DNA from 2 places in the Streptomyces sp. MMCC 100 genome. Region 1 is predicted to be linked to the other one. Evidence: riboswitches for the same ligand, from Rfam matches in the RefSeq annotation. Region 1 holds a riboswitch; the other holds the start of a gene.

Region 1 (8,498 bases):
TGACCGGGGTCTCGCAGCCGGCCGCGGCGACCCGGTCGCGCAGCCGGAGGTAGGACTCGGGCTGGAAGAACATCTGGGTGATCGCGTAGTCGGCGCCGGCCCGGCACTTGTCGACGAAGTGCGCCACGTCCGTGTCCCAGTCGGCGGAGCGCGGGTGCATCTCGGGGAAGGCCGCGACGCCGACGCAGAAGTCACCCGACTCCTTGATGAGCCGGACCAGTTCGGCGGCGTAGGTCAGGCCCTCGGGGTGCGCGATCCAGTCGGCGTTCGGGTCGCCGGGCGGGTCGCCGCGCACGGCGAGCATGTTGCGGATCCCGGCGTCGGCGTACTGGCCGATGATGTTGCGCAGCTCGGCGACGGAGTGGTCGACGGCGGTGAGGTGGGCCACCGGGGTCAGCGTGGTGTCGGCGACGATCTGCTGCGTCTCCCGGACCGTGCCCGCGCGCGTGGAGCCGCCGGCGCCGTAGGTCACGGAGACGAAGTCCGGGGCCATGGCCTCGACCCGCCGCAGCGCGCTCCAGAGGTTCTTCTCGCCCTTGGGCGTCTTCGGCGCCGAGAACTCGAACGAGTACGTCGTCTTGCCGGTGGCGAGGATGTCACGCACCGTGCGGGCGCGATCAGTCCTCGTGCTTGCGGTTCCGAGGGCCATACGGGCAGGTTAGCCAGGGTGTGGCGGCCACCCAACCGGATGCGGGATATTTGTCCATATTGTCGAGTTGTTGTCCACCTTTTGGACACCCGGCCCGCGATCGGCTCCGGTGCGGCTCCCCGCGGCCCCGTGCGACTCCCCGCGGCCTCGTGCGACTCCCGCGTCTCCGTGCGGCTACTGCCCTGCCGGGGCCTGTCGCAGCCGCTTCGCGAACTCGGCGGCCGCCGCGCCCGGGTCGTCGGCGGCGGTGATCGCGCGGACGACGACCACGCGCCGGGCGCCCGCCTCCACCACCTCGTCGAGGTTGGCGAGGTCGATGCCGCCGATCGCGAACCAGGGGCGGTCGGTGCCCAGTGCCGCCGTGTACCGGACCAGGTCGAGGCCGGGTGCGTGGCGGCCGGGCTTGGTGGGGGTCGGCCAGCACGGACCGGTGCAGAAGTAGTCCACGCCCTGCTGGACGGCGGCAGCGGCGGCCTCGGACTCGGCGTGCGTGGAGCGGCCGACGAGGACGTCCTCGCCGAGGATCGCCCGGGCGGCGGGCACCGGCAGGTCACCTTGGCCGAGGTGCAGCACGTCGGCGCGGGCGGCGTGCGCGACGTCCGCGCGGTCGTTGACCGCGAGGAGCTTGCCGTGGCGGGCGCAGGCGTCGGCGAAGACCTCCAGGTGTTCCAGTTCCTCGGCCGCCTCCATCCCCTTGTCCCGCAACTGCACGATGTCGACCCCGCCGGCGAGCACGGTGTCGAGGAACTCGGGCAGGTCGCCCTGGCTCCGGCGGGCGTCCGTGCACAGGTAGAGCCGGGCGTCGGCGAGCCGGGCGCGGGCGGTGGTCGGGGCGGTGTCGGGCATGCGGGTGTCCCCCCGGTTCGGTGGCGTGGGCCCACGACGGGCCGCGCGATTCTGGCATACGGGCCGCGGACCGGGCCTCTCCCGGGCCGGGGTCCGCGGCTCGTACGCCGGGCAGTGTGGCGGATCAGCGACGGGCGAATCCGCGATGTGGCGGATCAGCGACGGGCGGATCCGTGATGTGGCGGATCAGCGACGGGCGGATCCGCGATGTGGCGGGTCAGACGGCGAGCGCCTGGGCGCGGCGCTTCACCTCCGTACCGCGATTCTCGGTCAGCGCCTGGGCGGGGGTGCCGGGCAGGCTCGGGTCCGGCGTGAAGAGCCACTCCAGCATCTCCTCGGCCGTGAAGCCGTCGTCCCGCAGCAGCGTCAGCGTCCCGACCAGGCCCTTGACGACCTTGTCCTCGTCGATGAAGGCCGCGGGGACGTGCAGTGCGCGGTTCTCACCGCGGCGGACGGCGATGAGCTGGCCTTCCTTGATCAGCTGGCGTACCCGGGTCACCTCGACACCGAGCTTCTCGGCGATGTCGGGAACGGTGAGCCAGGCGGGCACGAGAGCATCGGTCTTTGCGTCAATCTCGGTCACGCCCCAAGCCTGCCACCTGGCACTGACACTCGGAAACCGGACTACGCCGTCGCCGCCGTCGCCGCCTTCAGCGGCTTCGCCGGGTCGGCCAGCAGATCCGGGTCCATCGTCGTACCCGCCTGGATCAGGCGTTTGCCCTGTGCCAGGTCGCGGGGGCGGCCCACCGCCAGCAGGGCGACCAGGCGGCCCTCGCGCAGCCAGCAGACCGTCCAGGCCGGGCTCGACGGGTCGCCGCGCCACAGGGTGGTGTCCGCGGCCGTGTGGTGACCGGCGTACTGGACGAAGCGGCCGAACTGCTCGGACCAGAAGTACGGCACCGGGTCGTAGGCGGCCGGGGCCTCGCCGCCCGGGGCGCCGACGATGCCGGCGGCGACCGTGCGCGGCCCCTGGAGGGCGTTGTCCCAGTGGTGCACCAGCAGTCGCTCGCCGTAGCGGGCGGAGGGGAAGGAGGCACAGTCGCCCACCGCGTGGACGTCCGGCGCGGAGGTGCGCAGGCGGTCGTCGGCCAGGACCTCGCCGTGCGCGCCGAGGGCGATGCCGGAGCCGGCGAGCCAGCCGGTGGCCGGGCGGGCGCCGATGCCGACGACGACCGCGTCGGCGGGCAGGCGGGTGCCGTCGTCGAGGACGACCCGGCCGGACTCGCCGGGGCCGCCGGGCTCGACGCGCTCCACGCGCGCGCGGGTGCGCAGTTCAGCGCCCGCGTCGGCGTACCAGGCGGTCATCGGCGCGGCCACCTCGGCGGGCAGCGCGTCGGCCAGCGGCCGGTCGGCGGCCTCCACCACGGTCACCGCGCAGCCCGCCTCGCGCGCGGCGGTGGCGAACTCGGCGCCGATCCAGCCCGCGCCGACGACCACGACGTCGTGCTGCCGGGCGAGCACCGGGCGCAGCCGTTCGGCGTCGTCCAGGGTGCGCAGCAGGTGCACGCCGGGCACGCCCTCGGCGCCGGGGAGCCGGACCGGTTCGGCGCCGGTCGCAAGGACCAGGACGTCGTAGGGCACGGGGCCCTCGGCGGTGTCCAGGACGTGCGCGTCGGGGCGGACGCCCAGGGCCTCGCAGCCCAGCCGCAGGGTGATGCCGAGTGCCTCGAAGTCGACGTCGAAGGCGGAGCCCTCGGCGGTGCCGAGCAGGACGGCCTTGGACAGCGGGGGGCGGTCGTACGGTTGGTGCGGCTCCGCACCGATCAGGGTCACCGTGCCGGTGAAGCCCTGTTCCCGCAGGGCGACCGCGGTCTGCACGCCGGCCATCCCGGCGCCCACCACGACCACACGGCGCTCCGCGTCCGCTGCCGGTCCCTGTCCCCGCGTCTGCTCACTCACCTGATCACCATAGACACCTGGCAAATCGTCAGTCAGCGCTCGCGCACGGTGAGCTGCGCGACGTCCCCGGCCGCGGAGGCTCCCTTACACGTGCGACACGCTGCGGGCTAGGGTGGCCGACGTAAGGCACTCGCGGGAGCCCGGACGCACCGGGCTGAGAGGGAGGCTGGCGGCCTCCGACCGTACGAACCTGATCCGGGTCATGCCGGCGAAGGGAGGGGCTGGACGCCCATGTCGTCTCCACCACACACGCCTCGTACGCCTCGTACACCCGACGTGCTCGTCGTCGGCGGCGGGATCATCGGGCTGGTCACGGCCTGGCGGGCCGCGCAGCGCGGGCTGGTCACGGCCCTCGTGGATCCCGAGCCGGGCGGCGGGGCGGCCCAGGTGGCGGCCGGGATGCTGGCCGCCGTCACGGAGCTGCACTACGGCGAGGAGACGCTGCTCGCGCTGAACCTCGCCTCGGCCCGCCGCTATCCGGAGTTCGCGGCCGAGCTGACCGAGCTGACCGGTCACGACCTCGGTTACCGCCGCTGCGGCACGCTCGCCGTCGCACTGGACGCCGACGACCGCGCCCACCTGCGCGAGCTGCACGCGCTCCAGCAGCGCTCCGGCCTGGAGTCGGAGTGGCTGTCGGGGCGTGAGTGCCGGCGTCTGGAGCCGATGCTCGCGCCGGGCGTGCGCGGGGGGCTCCGGGTGGACGGCGATCATCAGATCGACCCCCGTCGTCTCGCCCGCGCGCTGGTGGCCGCCTGCGAACAGGCGGGCGTGGCCTTCCACCGGGCGTGGGCCGAGCGGCTCACCGTCGGGCGCGGGGACCGGGCCACGGGTGTCGTCACCGCCGACGGCACGGCGCTGGAAGCCGGGCGGGTGGTGCTGGCCGGGGGCAGCCTGAGCGGGCGGCTGTCGGGCGTGCCGGAGGCCGTACTGCCGCCGGTGCGGCCCGTGAAGGGTCAGGTGCTGCGGCTGACCATGCCCCGCACGCGGTCGCAGGCGCCGCTGCTGAACCGGACCGTGCGCGCCGTGGTGCGCGGCAACCACGTCTACCTGGTGCCCCGGGAGAGCGGCGAGCTGGTCGTCGGCGCCACCAGCGAGGAGCTGGGCTGGGACACGACGGTCACCGCGGGCGGCGTCTACGAGCTGCTGCGCGACGCCCACGAGCTGGTTCCCGGCATCACGGAGCTGCCGCTGACGGAGACCCGCGCGGGTCTGCGCCCCGGCTCCCCGGACAACGCGCCGCTGCTCGGCCCGACCGCTCTGGACGGCCTGCTGCTGGCCACCGGGCACTACCGCAACGGCGTCCTGCTCACCCCCGTCACCGGCGACGTCATGGCGCACGCCCTGACCACCGGGGAGCTGCCGGACGATGCCCGTCCCTTCACCCCGCGGCGCTTCGGCCCCGCCCCCGCACTCCCGGAACTCCCGGCACCCTCGGAACTTTCGGAGCAGCCCGTATGAGTCCTCTCCACATCTCCGTCAACGGCGAGCCGCGCGAGGTGGCTGCCGGCACGGCCCTGGACGCGCTGGTGGGCACGCTCACCGCGGCGCCGTCCGGAGTGGCCGCCGCCCTGAACGAAACCGTCGTCCCGCGCGCGCAGTGGCCCGCCACCGCTCTGGCCGACGGCGACCGCGTCGAGGTCCTCACCGCTGTCCAAGGAGGCTGACCATGGCCGACGATCCCTTTGTCCTCGGCGGTACGTCGTACGGGTCCCGTCTGATCATGGGTACGGGCGGGGCGCCCAGCCTGGACGTGCTGGAGCGCGCGCTGGTGGCCTCCGGGACGGAGCTGACGACCGTCGCGATGCGGCGGGTGAACGCCTCGGTGCACGGGTCCGTGCTGTCCGTCCTCGACCGGCTCGGCATCCGCGTCCTGCCCAACACGGCCGGCTGCTTCACGGCCGGGGAGGCGGTGCTCACCGCGCGGCTGGCGCGCGAGGCGCTCGGCACCGACCTGGTCAAGCTGGAGGTCATCGCCGACGAGCGCACGCTGCTGCCGGACCCGGTCGAGCTGCTGGACGCGGCGGAGACGCTGGTCGACGACGGGTTCACGGTGCTGCCGTACACCAACGACGACCCGGTGCTCGCGCGGAAGCTGGAGGACGTCGGGTGCGCGGCGATCATGCCGCTGGGCTCGCCGATCGGCTCCGGGCTCGGGATCCGCAACCCGCACAACTTCCAGCTGATCGTGGAGCACGCGCGCGTGCCGGTGATTCTGGACGCGGGGGCCGGTACGGCGTCGGACGTCGCGCTGGCGATGGAGCTGGGGTGTGCGGGTGTGATGCTGGCCTCGGCGGTGACGCGGGCGCAGGAGCCGGTCCTCATGGCGGAGGGGATGCGGTACGCCGTGGAGGCGGGGCGGCTGGCTCGGCGGGCGGGGCGGATTCCCCGGCGGCACTTCGCCGAGGCGTCTTCTCCTGCGGAGGGCTTGGCGGTACTGGATCCGGAGCGGCCCGCTTTCTAGCGCACCGGTGTCGGGGCCGGGCGGGGGGTGCGCAGCCCGGCGTTGCGGGGTGCCTCCCCCAGTGCCTGAACGGCCTGGGAGGTGCCCCCATCGCCCACCCTCCCCCACTCACGGTTTCGCTCGAGCGAGGGGGCCCCGTCGCCCCAGCGGCACGACTGCCCGCAGCGGGGGTGCGGTACGTCACAGCTCCGCTTCAGTCCCGCCCCGATTTCGGGCAGCGGCGCGGGGTGTCCGTGGCGGCTCGTAGACTCACCTGCGTGGACACGACCCTTCAGGACCCTCTCGTCGGGCAGATGCTCGACGGCCGGTACCGCGTCGAGGCGCGGATCGCGGTCGGCGGGATGGCCACGGTCTACCGGGCCGTGGACACCCGCCTGGACCGCGTGCTCGCGCTGAAGGTGATGCACCCGACGCTCGCGACCGACGCCACCTTCGTCGAGCGGTTCATCCGCGAGGCCAAGTCGGTGGCCCGGCTCGACCACCCCAATGTCGTCCAGGTCTTCGACCAGGGGGCCGAGGGGGCGTACGTCTACCTGGCGATGGAGTACATCGCCGGCTGCACCCTGCGGGACGTGCTGCGCGAGCGCGGGGCGCTCAGGCCGCGGGCCGCACTGGACATCCTGGAGCCGGTGCTGGCCGCGCTCGGCGCCGCGCACCGGGCGGGGTTCGTGCACCGGGACATGAAGCCGGAGAACGTGCTGATAGGGGACGACGGCCGGGTCAAGGTCGCCGACTTCGGCCTGGTCCGCGCCGTGAACACCGTGACCAGCACCACCGGCGCCGTCCTCGGCACCGTCTCCTATCTGGCGCCCGAGCAGATCGAGCACGGCACGGCCGACCCCAGGGTCGACGTGTACGCGTGCGGTGTCGTGCTGTACGAGATGCTGACCGGCGCCAAGCCGCACGACGGGGACTCGGCCGCGGCAGTGCTCTACAAGCACCTCCACGAGGACGTGCCGCCGCCGTCGGCCGCCGTGCCGGAGATGGCGTTCGAGCTGGACGAGCTGGTCGCCGCGGCGACCGCGCGCAACCCGGAGATCCGGCCGCACGACGCCGTGGCGCTGCTCGCGCGGGCCCGCGAGGCGCGTGAGGCGCTGAGCGCGGCCCAGCTGGACGCGGTGCCGCCGCAGGCGCTCGCCGCGGAGCACGACAACGCCGAGGACCGTACGAGCGTGATCCCGCGCGCGCTGACGATGCCTCGCCCCCTGCCGGTGAACGAGGACGAGGGCGACGGCACGGGCGGCGGGTTCGCCGCGGACGGGGTCCACCGCACCAGCCGGCTGGCGGCTCCCCCGCCGGCCCCGCCCCGGTCCCGCCTGCGCCGGCCGCGGCGCGGTCCGCTGGCGATCGTCGTGGCCGTCCTGCTGGTGCTCGGGGTCGGTACGGGCGTCTGGTACATCAACTCCGGCCAGTTCACCAAGGTGCCGCCGCTGCTGTCCAAGACCGAGGCGCAGGCCCGGGACCGGCTGGACGAGGCCGGTCTTGACGTCGGCAAGGTGCGGCACGCCTACAGCGACACCGTGGAGCGCGGCAAGGTCATCAGCACCGATCCCGGGGTGGGCGACCGCATCCGGAAGAACGACTCCGTGTCGCTCACCGTCTCCGACGGCCCCGACACCGTGAAGCTGCCGGACGTGGCCGGCTACAAGCTGGACCGGGCGCGCAAGCTGCTGGAGGACGAGGGCCTGCAGCCCGGCATGGTGACCAAGGCGTTCAGCGACGAGGTGGCCAAGGGCTTCGTGATCTCCACCAAGCCCCGGTCGGGCACCACGGTGCGCGCGGGCTCCGCGGTCGCCCTGGTCGTCAGCAAGGGCAGCCCCGTCGACGTCCCGGACGTCACCGGCGACGACCTGGACGACGCGCGGGACGAGCTGGAGGAGGCCGGCCTGAAGGTGAAGGTCGCCGACGAGCGGGTGAACTCGGAGTACGACAGCGGCCAGGTCGCCCGGCAGACGCCGGACCCGGGCGGCCGGGCGGCCGAGGGCGACACGGTGACGCTCACGCTGTCCAAGGGCCCCCGGATGATCGAGGTCCCGGACGTGGTCGGCGACAGCGTGGACGACGCCAAGCAGAAGCTGGAGGACGCGGGCTTCGACGTGGACGAGGACCGCGGTCTGCTCGGCCTGTTCGGCGACACCGTCAAGAAGCAGTCCGTGGACGGCGGGGACACGGCTCCCGAGGGGTCCACCATCAAGATCACCATCAGGTGACGGGGCACCGCCCGCCGCATGACACCCTGAATGGGTGAAGAGTCAACAGTCCGCCCCCTCGGCCATCCCCGCCGCCCTCCCCCGCAACCCCGTCGGCGGCCACGTCCCGGTGGCCGGCGGGCTGCACTCCGTGGGGCTCTCCTACGCCCGTGAGCTGAAGGCGGAGACCGTGCAGGTCTTCGTCGCCAACCCGCGCGGCTGGGCCACGCCGGCCGGCAACCCGAAGCAGGACGAGGCCTTCCGGGAGGCCTGCGCGGCCGGGTCGACCCCCGCGTACGTGCACGCCCCGTACCTGATCAACTTCGGTTCGCACACCGAGGCGACGGTGGAGCGGTCGGTGGAGTCGCTGCGGCACTCGCTGCGGCGTGCGCGTGCCATCGGGGCGCTCGGCGTCGTCGTGCACACCGGGAGCGCCACCGGCGGACGGGACCGG
Region 2 (8,498 bases), 4.7 Mb from region 1:
TGGGCATGCTCGGCACCGTGATGAACTGCCTGGCCCTCCAGGACTTCCTGGAGAAGGAGGGCGTCGACTGCCGCGTGCAGACCGCCATCACCATGGGCCAGGTCGCCGAGCCCTACATCCCGCTGCGCGCCGTGCGCCACCTGGAGAAGGGCCGCGTGGTCATCTTCGGCGCCGGTATGGGCATGCCGTACTTCTCCACCGACACCACCGCCGCCCAGCGCGCCCTCGAGATCGACGCCGAGGCCCTGCTCATGGGCAAGAACGGCGTGGACGGGGTCTACGACTCCGACCCCAAGACCAACCCGGACGCCGTGAAGTTCGACGCGCTCGGCTACGGCGAGGTCATCACCCGCGATCTGAAGGTCGCCGACGCCACGGCCGTCACGCTCTGCCGCGACAACAGCCTCCCGATCGTGGTCTTCGAGCTGCTGAAGGAGGGCAATATCGCCCGCGCCGTCAAGGGTGAGAAGATCGGCACGCTTGTGGGTGACCAGGGCAGCCGGGACTGACCGGAGAACACCCCCCGTCCGCGGACGCCACCTGTCCGGGGGACGGACGGGACGGGACCGGGCCGGGGGATGGACAATGTCCCGCCGGTCGGGAACCGTGCAGGAAGAACGCGACGCAGCCGGCCGCCGCCCCGTAGGGGAACCGCAGCCGGGCCTACTCAAGACACGCAGGAGCAAGTGGTGATCGAAGAGACCCTCCTCGAGGCCGAGGAGAAGATGGAGAAGGCCGTCGTGGTCGCCAAGGAGGACTTCGCCGCGATCCGCACCGGCCGTGCGCACCCGGCGATGTTCAACAAGATCGTGGCCGACTACTACGGCGCGCTGACGCCGATCAACCAGCTGGCCTCGTTCTCCGTGCCCGAGCCGCGCATGGCCGTGGTGACCCCCTTCGACAAGAGCGCCCTGCGCAACATCGAACAGGCGATCCGCGACTCCGACCTGGGCGTCAACCCGAGCAACGACGGCAACATCATCCGGGTGGTGTTCCCCGAGCTGACCGAGGAGCGCCGCCGCGACTACATCAAGGTCGCCAAGAGCAAGGGCGAGGACGCCAAGGTCTCCATCCGCTCCGTGCGCCGCAAGGCCAAGGACGCCATCGACAAGATGGTCAAGGACGGCGAGGTCGGCGAGGACGAGGGCCGCCGTGCGGAGAAGGAGCTCGACGACACCACCGCCAAGTACGTCACGCAGGTGGACGAGCTCCTGAAGCACAAGGAAGCGGAGCTGCTCGAGGTCTGATGAACGACTCTTCCTGGGGAGCGCCGCCACAAGCCGGGTACTGGGGGCCGTCCGACCAGGGACCCGTCCAGGGCGCCGCCCCGGCGGGTCCCGCGTACGATGCGCACTACGCGCAGCAGACTCGCCCCATGCCCATCGTGCCCGACGTACCCGAACACGGCGGAGGCCAGGACGACGACCAGGGGACCGCTCGGCTGAGCGGTCCCTTGTTCCGGGACGAGCCGTTCCACGACCAGCTCGGTCGCGACGAGCCGTATCGCGACCAGAACCCGTCGGCGCAGCCGTATGCGGCGGTGCCGCAGAATCCGGAGCCCATGCCCGACGCCCCGCAGCCGGCGCAGCCCCAGCCGCCGCAGAAGAAGAGCGCGGGGCGCGACCTGGGGGCCGCGATAGGGGTCGGCGTCGGCCTCGGCGTGGTGATCATCGCGTCGCTGTTCGTCGTCAAGGCCGTCTTCGTCGGCGTGATCGTGGTCGCCGTCGTGGTGGGCCTGTGGGAGCTGACCAAGCGGCTGGAGGAGCGCAAGGGCATCAAGGCGCCCCTCGTGCCGCTCGCCATCGGCGGCGCGGCGATGGTGGTCGCCGGCTATGCGCGCGGTGCCGAGGGGGCGTGGATCGCCATGGCGCTCACGGCGCTCGCGGTCCTCGTCTGGCGGATGACGGAGCCGCCCGAGGGCTACCTCAAGGACGTCACCGCGGGCCTGTTCGCCGCGTTCTACGTGCCGTTCCTGGCCACGTTCGTCGCCATGATGCTGATGGCGGACGACGGGGCCTGGCGCGTCCTGGTCTTCCTGATACTGACGGTCGTCAGCGACACCGGCGCCTACGCCGTCGGCTGGCGCTTCGGCAAGAAGAAGCTCGCCCCGCGCATCAGCCCCGGCAAGACCCGCGAGGGCCTGCTGGGAGCGGTGGCGTTCGCGATGGCGGCGGGCGCGCTGTGCACGCACTTCCTGATCGACGACGGCACCTGGTGGCAGGGCCTGCTGCTCGGCCTCGCGGTCGCCGTCAGCGCCACCCTGGGCGACCTCGGCGAGTCCATGATCAAGCGGGACCTCGGCATCAAGGACATGGGCACCCTCCTGCCGGGCCACGGCGGCATCATGGACCGCCTCGACTCCCTGCTGCCGACGGCACCGGTGGTGTGGCTGCTGCTGGTGATCTTCGTCGGGTCGGGTTGACAGTCGTCCGGTAGCATGGAAGGGCCTGCGGCGTCTGCTGCGGGCCCTTCCGTGTGTCCCCGCCGATGCGGGGGTATTCCAGTGAGGTCTCCTGGCTTCGGCATGGCTCTGCCGTTGTCCCCGCAGAAGCGGGGGGTTGCCACAGGCCCGCCGTCATGAGGAGTTGTCCGACCGTGGCCCGTCCAGCCCCCGGTGAGCTCACCTTTGCCGCACCCCGCGGAGCGAAGCGGCCGCCGCGGCACCTTGCCGATCTCACGCCTGCCGAGCGCAAGGAGGCTGTCGCCGCGATCGGTGAGAAGCCGTTCCGTGCGAAGCAGCTCTCGCAGCACTACTTCGCGCGGTACGCGCACGACCCGGAGCAGTGGACCGACATCCCCGCCGGTTCGCGCCAGGGGCTCCAGGAGGCGCTGCTGCCCGAGCTGATGACGGTCGTGCGGCACCTGTCGACCGACCAGGGGACCACGCGCAAGACGCTGTGGAAGCTGTTCGACGGGACGCTCGTCGAGTCCGTCCTCATGCGCTACCCGGACCGGGTGACCATGTGCATCAGCTCCCAGGCCGGCTGCGGCATGAACTGCCCGTTCTGCGCCACCGGCCAGGCCGGCCTGGACCGCAACCTGTCGACCGCCGAGATCGTGCACCAGATCGTGGACGGCATGCGGGCGCTCAGGGACGGCGAGGTCCCGGGAGGCCCCGCGCGGCTCAGCAACATCGTGTTCATGGGCATGGGTGAGCCCCTCGCCAACTACAACCGCGTCGTCGGCTCCATCCGCCGCCTCACCGACCCCGAGCCGGACGGCCTGGGGCTCTCCCAGCGCGGCATCACCGTCTCCACGGTCGGCCTCGTCCCGGCGATCCACCGCTTCACCGGCGAGGGCTTCAAGTGCCGCCTCGCCATCTCGCTGCACGCCCCCGACGACGAGCTGCGCGACACCCTCGTCCCCGTCAACACGCGGTGGAAGGTGCGCGAGGTGCTGGACGCCGGATTCGAGTACGCGGCGAAGTCCGGTCGCCGGCTGTCCATCGAGTACGCCCTGATCCGCGACATCAACGACCAGGCCTGGCGCGGCGACCGTCTCGGGCGGCTGCTCAAGGGCAGGCCCGTGCACGTCAACCTGATCCCGCTCAACCCCACGCCCGGCTCCAAGTGGACCGCGTCCAGGCCCGAGGACGAGAAGGCGTTCGTGGAGGCGATCGCGGCGCACGGTGTGCCGGTGACGATCCGGGACACCCGTGGACAGGAGATCGACGGGGCGTGTGGTCAGCTCGCCGCGAGCGAGCGGTAACCTGACCGGCGGAAGTACGTAAGCGCAGTCACATCTTCATATTCCGACAGGGGAGCGCCACAGCGCTGAGAGTGCGGCACCGGCCGCAGACCCTCCGAACCTGGCCCAGGTCATTCTGGGTAGGGAGATCGGTCATCACTCGAGCTGTTGCGCCCTGCCCGGGACCCTCGCCAGGGGTCCCGGGCGGGGCCGCGTCTTCTCCTGGTCACCCAGGAGGAATTCAGTGAGCATCACCAAGAAGGTCAGTGTCCTGGCCGTCGGGCTCGGCATGGTCGGCACGCTGGCCGCCTGCGGATCGTCGTCCGACGAGGCCGGCGGCAGCGGCTCCGGCGACTCCAAGACCGTGACCCTGGTCAGCCACGACTCGTGGGCCGCGTCGAAGGACGTCATCGCCGCCTTCGAGAAGAAGTCAGGCTACAAGGTCAAGGTGCTTGAGGACGGCGACGCCGGGCAGGCCGTCAACAAGGCCGTCCTCACCAAGGACAACCCGCAGGGCGACGTCTTCTTCGGCGTCGACAACACCCTGCTGTCCCGCGCCCTCGACAACGGCCTGTTCCAGCCGTACGAGGCGAAGGGCTCCGACCTCGTCCTGCCCGAGTACCGGACCGACCAGGACAAGCACCGGGTCACGCCCGTCGACACCGGCGACATCTGCGTCAACTACGACAAGGCGTACTTCGACAAGCACGAGCTGGCTCCGCCGAAGTCCTTCGACGACCTGGTCAAGCCCGAGTACAAGGACCTGCTCGTCACCGAGAACGCAGGCAGCTCCTCGCCCGGGCTCGGCTTCCTGCTCGGCACCGCCGCCAAGTACGGCGACGAGGGCTGGGAGGGCTACTGGAAGAAGCTCGAGGCGAACGGCGTCAAGGTCGTCGACAGCTGGGAGCAGGCGTACAACGAGGAGTTCTCCGGCTCGTCCGGCGGCAAGAAGGCCAAGGGCGACCGCCCGCTCGTCGTCTCCTACGCCTCCTCCCCGCCCGCCGAGGTCATCTACGCCGACCCGCAGCCGGACACCGCCCCCACGGGTGTCGCCGACGGCACCTGCTTCCGGCAGGTCGAGTACGCGGGCCTGCTCAGCAACGCGAAGAACCCCGAGGGCGGCAAGGCACTCCTCGACTTCCTGCTGAGCAAGCCCTTCCAGGACGACATGCCGCTGAACATGTTCGTCTACCCGGTGCGGGAGGGCGCGCAGATCCCCGAGGCGTTCTCGAAGTTCGGGCCCCAGGCCAAGGACCCGCAGACCCTCGACCCGGCGAAGATCGCCGACAACCGTGACCAGTGGGTCAAGTCGTGGACCTCGCTCGTACTGAAGTGAGACACGAAGGGAAGCAGGCGGTGAAGACGGCGGTGAAGTCGGCGGTGAAGCCGACGGGGACCGCGCGCGGGAGCGCGGCGCGGCTCGGCCTCATGGCCGTGCCCGTCGCGTTCTTCGCGGTGTTCTTCGCCTACCCCGTCGCCGCCATCGTCGCGCGCGGCCTGAAGGTCGACGGGGCCTGGCAGCTCGGGCGGATCGGGGACGTGCTCGCGCAGTCCGACGTGCGGCACGTCCTGTGGTTCACCACCTGGCAGGCGCTGGCGTCCACCGCGCTCACACTGCTGATCGCCCTGCCCGGCGCGTACGTCTTCGCCCGCTTCGACTTCCCCGGCAAACAGGTGCTGCGGGCCGTGGTGACCGTGCCGTTCGTGCTGCCGACGGTCGTCGTCGGCACGGCGTTCCTGGCCCTGGTCGGGCGCGGCGGGCTGCTGGACGAGCTGTGGGGCCTGCGCCTGGACACCACGGTGTGGGCGATCCTGCTCGCGCACGTCTTCTTCAACTACGCCGTCGTCGTCCGCACCGTCGGTGGCCTCTGGTCGCAGCTCGACCCGCGGCAGGAGGAGGCCGCCCGGATGCTCGGCGCCTCGCGGCTGCGGGCCTGGCGGCAGGTCACGCTGCCCGCGCTGGCGCCCGCCGTGGCCGCCGCCGCGCTGATGGTCTTCCTGTTCACCTTCACCTCCTTCGGCGTCGTCCAGATCCTCGGCGGCCCCGCCTTCTCCACCCTGGAGGTGGAGATCTACCGCCAGACCTCCCAGGTCTTCGACCTGTCCACGGCCGCCGTGCTGACGCTGATCCAGTTCGCGGCCGTAGCCGCCGTCCTCGCCGTGCACGCCTGGACGGTACGGCGGCGCGAGACGGCTCTGCGGCTGGTGGACGCGGCCACGACCGCGCGCCGGCCGCGCGGAGCCGGGCAGTGGACGCTGCTCGCCGGGGTCCTGGGCGTGGTCGTCGTCCTGCTGGTGCTGCCGCTCGCGGTGCTGGTCCAGCGGTCGCTGGGCGCGTCCGGCTTCGGCTACTACCGGGCGCTGACCCGCGAGGACGGCGGCGCCTTCCTCGTCCCGCCGATCGAGGCGATCGGCAACTCCCTCCAGTACGCCGTCGCCGCGACCGCCATCGCCGTGGTGATCGGCGCGCTGGCCGCGACCGCGCTCACCCGGCGCGGCGCGGGCCGCTTCGTGCGCGGGTTCGACGCACTCCTGATGCTGCCGCTCGGGGTGTCGGCCGTGACGGTCGGGTTCGGGTTCCTGATCGCGCTCGACGAACCCCCGCTGGACCTCAGGTCCTCCTGGATCCTGGTGCCGCTCGCGCAGGCGCTGGTGGGCGTCCCCTTCGTCGTACGGACCATGCTGCCGGTGCTGCGGGCGGTGGACGGGCGGTTGCGGGAGGCAGCGGCGGTGCTGGGCGCGTCGCCGTGGCGGGTGTGGCGCGAGGTGGACCTGCCCATGGTGCGGCGGGCGCTGCTGGTCGCGGCCGGGTTCGCCTTCGCGGTGTCGTTGGGGGAGTTCGGCGCGACCGTCTTCATCGCACGGCCCGACAACCCGACGCTGCCGGTCGCCGTGGCGCGGCTCCTTGGCCGGCCCGGGGACATGAACTACGGCCAGGCGATGGCCCTTTCGACGATTCTGATGCTGGTGTGCGCGGTGGCCCTGGTGGTGCTGGAGCGGCTGCGGACCGACCGGAGCGGGGAGTTCTGACATGCCGCCCATGCCGTCCATGCCGTCCATGCCATCGAGCCTGCTGAACCTCGAAGGCGCCACGGTCCGCTTCGGCGGGCGGACCGTGCTGGACGACGTCGACCTGGCGGTCGCCGAGCACGAGGTGGTGTGCGTGCTCGGGCCCAGCGGCAGCGGCAAGTCGACGCTCCTGCGGGCGGTCGCCGGACTCCAGCCGCTCGACGCCGGACGGGTGACGCTGGACGGACGGGACCAGACCGGAGCGCCCGCGCACAAGCGCGAGGTCGGGCTGATGTTCCAGGACCACCAGCTGTTCCCGCAGCGGGACGTGGCCGGAAACATCGCCTTCGGGCCGCGGATGCGCGGCGCGTCCCGGGCCGAGCAGCAGGCCCGGGTGGGGGAGTTGCTGGAGCTGGTCGGGCTGCCCGGCGCCGCCCGCAGGTCCGTCGCCGCACTTTCCGGCGGTGAGCAGCAGCGAGTGGCGCTGGCCCGCGCCCTCGCGCCCCGGCCCCGGCTGCTGATGCTGGACGAGCCGCTCGGCCAGCTCGACCGCTCGCTGCGGGAACGCCTCGTGGTCGAACTGCGGGAGCTGTTCGGCCGGTTGGGCACCACGGTGCTCGCCGTGACGCACGACCAGGGCGAGGCCTTCGCACTCGCCGACCGGGTCGTGGTGATGCGGGACGGGCGGATCGCCCAGTCGGGGACGCCCCTTGAGGTGTGGCAGCGGCCGGTGGACGCCTTCGTCGCCCGCTTCCTCGGCTTCGACAACGTGGCCGAGGCGTCCGTCGCCGGTCAGGCCGCGGACACCCCGTGGGGCAAGGTGCCGGTCCCCGAGGACGCCCCGCAGGGCACGCGGACGGTGCTCGTGCGGCCGGCCGGGGTTCGCATCGTCCCCGCCGACGAGGGCCTGCGCTGCACGGTCACGGCCCGCACCTTCCGCGGCACGCACGTCGCCGTCCGCCTCCAGCCGGAGGACGCGCCCCGCCTGGAGGCGGCGTGCGCGCTGCGGGAGGCGCCGGAGGTCGGGGACGCGGTCGGGGTGGAGTTCGACGCGGCCGAAATCGTGGTGCTCGGGTGATCGTCGCGCTCGTAGGGTGACCGCATGACACTCCTCGCGCACGAACGGTACTGCGACGAAATCATTCGCCAGGTGGGCGGGCTCAGGACCGTGGTCACGTCCGGTGCGGACCTGGCCGCCACCGTACCGACCTGCCCGGACTGGACCCTGGAGCACCTGGTGCGGCACGTGGGCCGGGCCCTGCGCTGGGCCGGGCTGATCGTCGGCACCCGCGCGGAGGAGGACGTCCCGGTGGACCGGGCGCCGGGCGCCCAGGGCCCGGCGGCGACCGGGGACGCGGCGGCGCTGGACGCGTGGCTCGCGGAGTCCGGCGAGGTGGTCGTCGGCGCGCTGCGGGAGGCCGGGCCGCAGGCGCGTGCGTGGTCGTGGGCCGGCATCGACACGGCGGGCTTCTGGGCGCGGCGGATGACCCACGAGCTCGTCGTCCACGGGGCGGACGCGGCACTGGCGGCGGGCCTGCCCCTCCAGCCGGTCGCGCCGGACGTGGCGGCCGACGCGGTCGACGAGTGGCTGGACATCGTGCGGTTCGTGCAGCGGGTCCTTCCCGACGCGGCGGCGAACGAACTGCGCGCCCCGGGCAGCAGCATCCATCTGCACGCCACGGACACCGCGGCCGAGTTGAACGCCGAGTGGCTCGTCGAACTGTCCGACGAGGGCATCACCTGGCACCGCGGCCACGAGAAGGCCACCGTGGCGCTCCGCGGCCCGCTCACGGACGTACTGC

What was found. A riboswitch is a leader RNA that binds a small molecule or an ion and turns the genes downstream of it on or off. The one in region 1 is predicted to bind thiamine pyrophosphate.
Region 2: linked by a shared signal. The riboswitch ahead of ABS735_RS28620 (thiamine ABC transporter substrate-binding protein) and the one ahead of thiO (glycine oxidase ThiO) in region 1 are both predicted to bind thiamine pyrophosphate.

Annotation. Positions count from the first base shown of each region.
Region 1 is NZ_JBGORK020000001.1:1,545,331-1,553,828, reverse strand. It holds gene metF (methylenetetrahydrofolate reductase [NAD(P)H]) at 1-649, opposite strand, end outside; gene thiE (thiamine phosphate synthase) at 824-1,495, opposite strand; gene ABS735_RS07140 (Rv2175c family DNA-binding protein) at 1,713-2,078, opposite strand; gene ABS735_RS07135 (NAD(P)/FAD-dependent oxidoreductase) at 2,120-3,394, opposite strand; TPP riboswitch at 3,517-3,628, shown strand; gene thiO (glycine oxidase ThiO) at 3,626-4,852, shown strand; gene thiS (sulfur carrier protein ThiS) at 4,849-5,058, shown strand; gene ABS735_RS07120 (thiazole synthase) at 5,061-5,855, shown strand; gene pknB (Stk1 family PASTA domain-containing Ser/Thr kinase) at 6,113-8,065, shown strand; gene ABS735_RS07110 (deoxyribonuclease IV) at 8,100-8,498, shown strand, end outside.
Region 2 is NZ_JBGORK020000001.1:6,210,642-6,219,139, reverse strand. It holds gene pyrH (UMP kinase) at 1-509, shown strand, start outside; gene frr (ribosome recycling factor) at 690-1,247, shown strand; gene ABS735_RS28630 (phosphatidate cytidylyltransferase) at 1,247-2,422, shown strand; gene rlmN (dual-specificity RNA methyltransferase RlmN) at 2,596-3,708, shown strand; TPP riboswitch at 3,747-3,852, shown strand; gene ABS735_RS28620 (thiamine ABC transporter substrate-binding protein) at 3,932-5,023, shown strand; gene ABS735_RS28615 (ABC transporter permease) at 4,999-6,717, shown strand; gene ABS735_RS28610 (ABC transporter ATP-binding protein) at 6,746-7,774, shown strand; gene ABS735_RS28605 (maleylpyruvate isomerase family mycothiol-dependent enzyme) at 7,799-8,498, shown strand, end outside.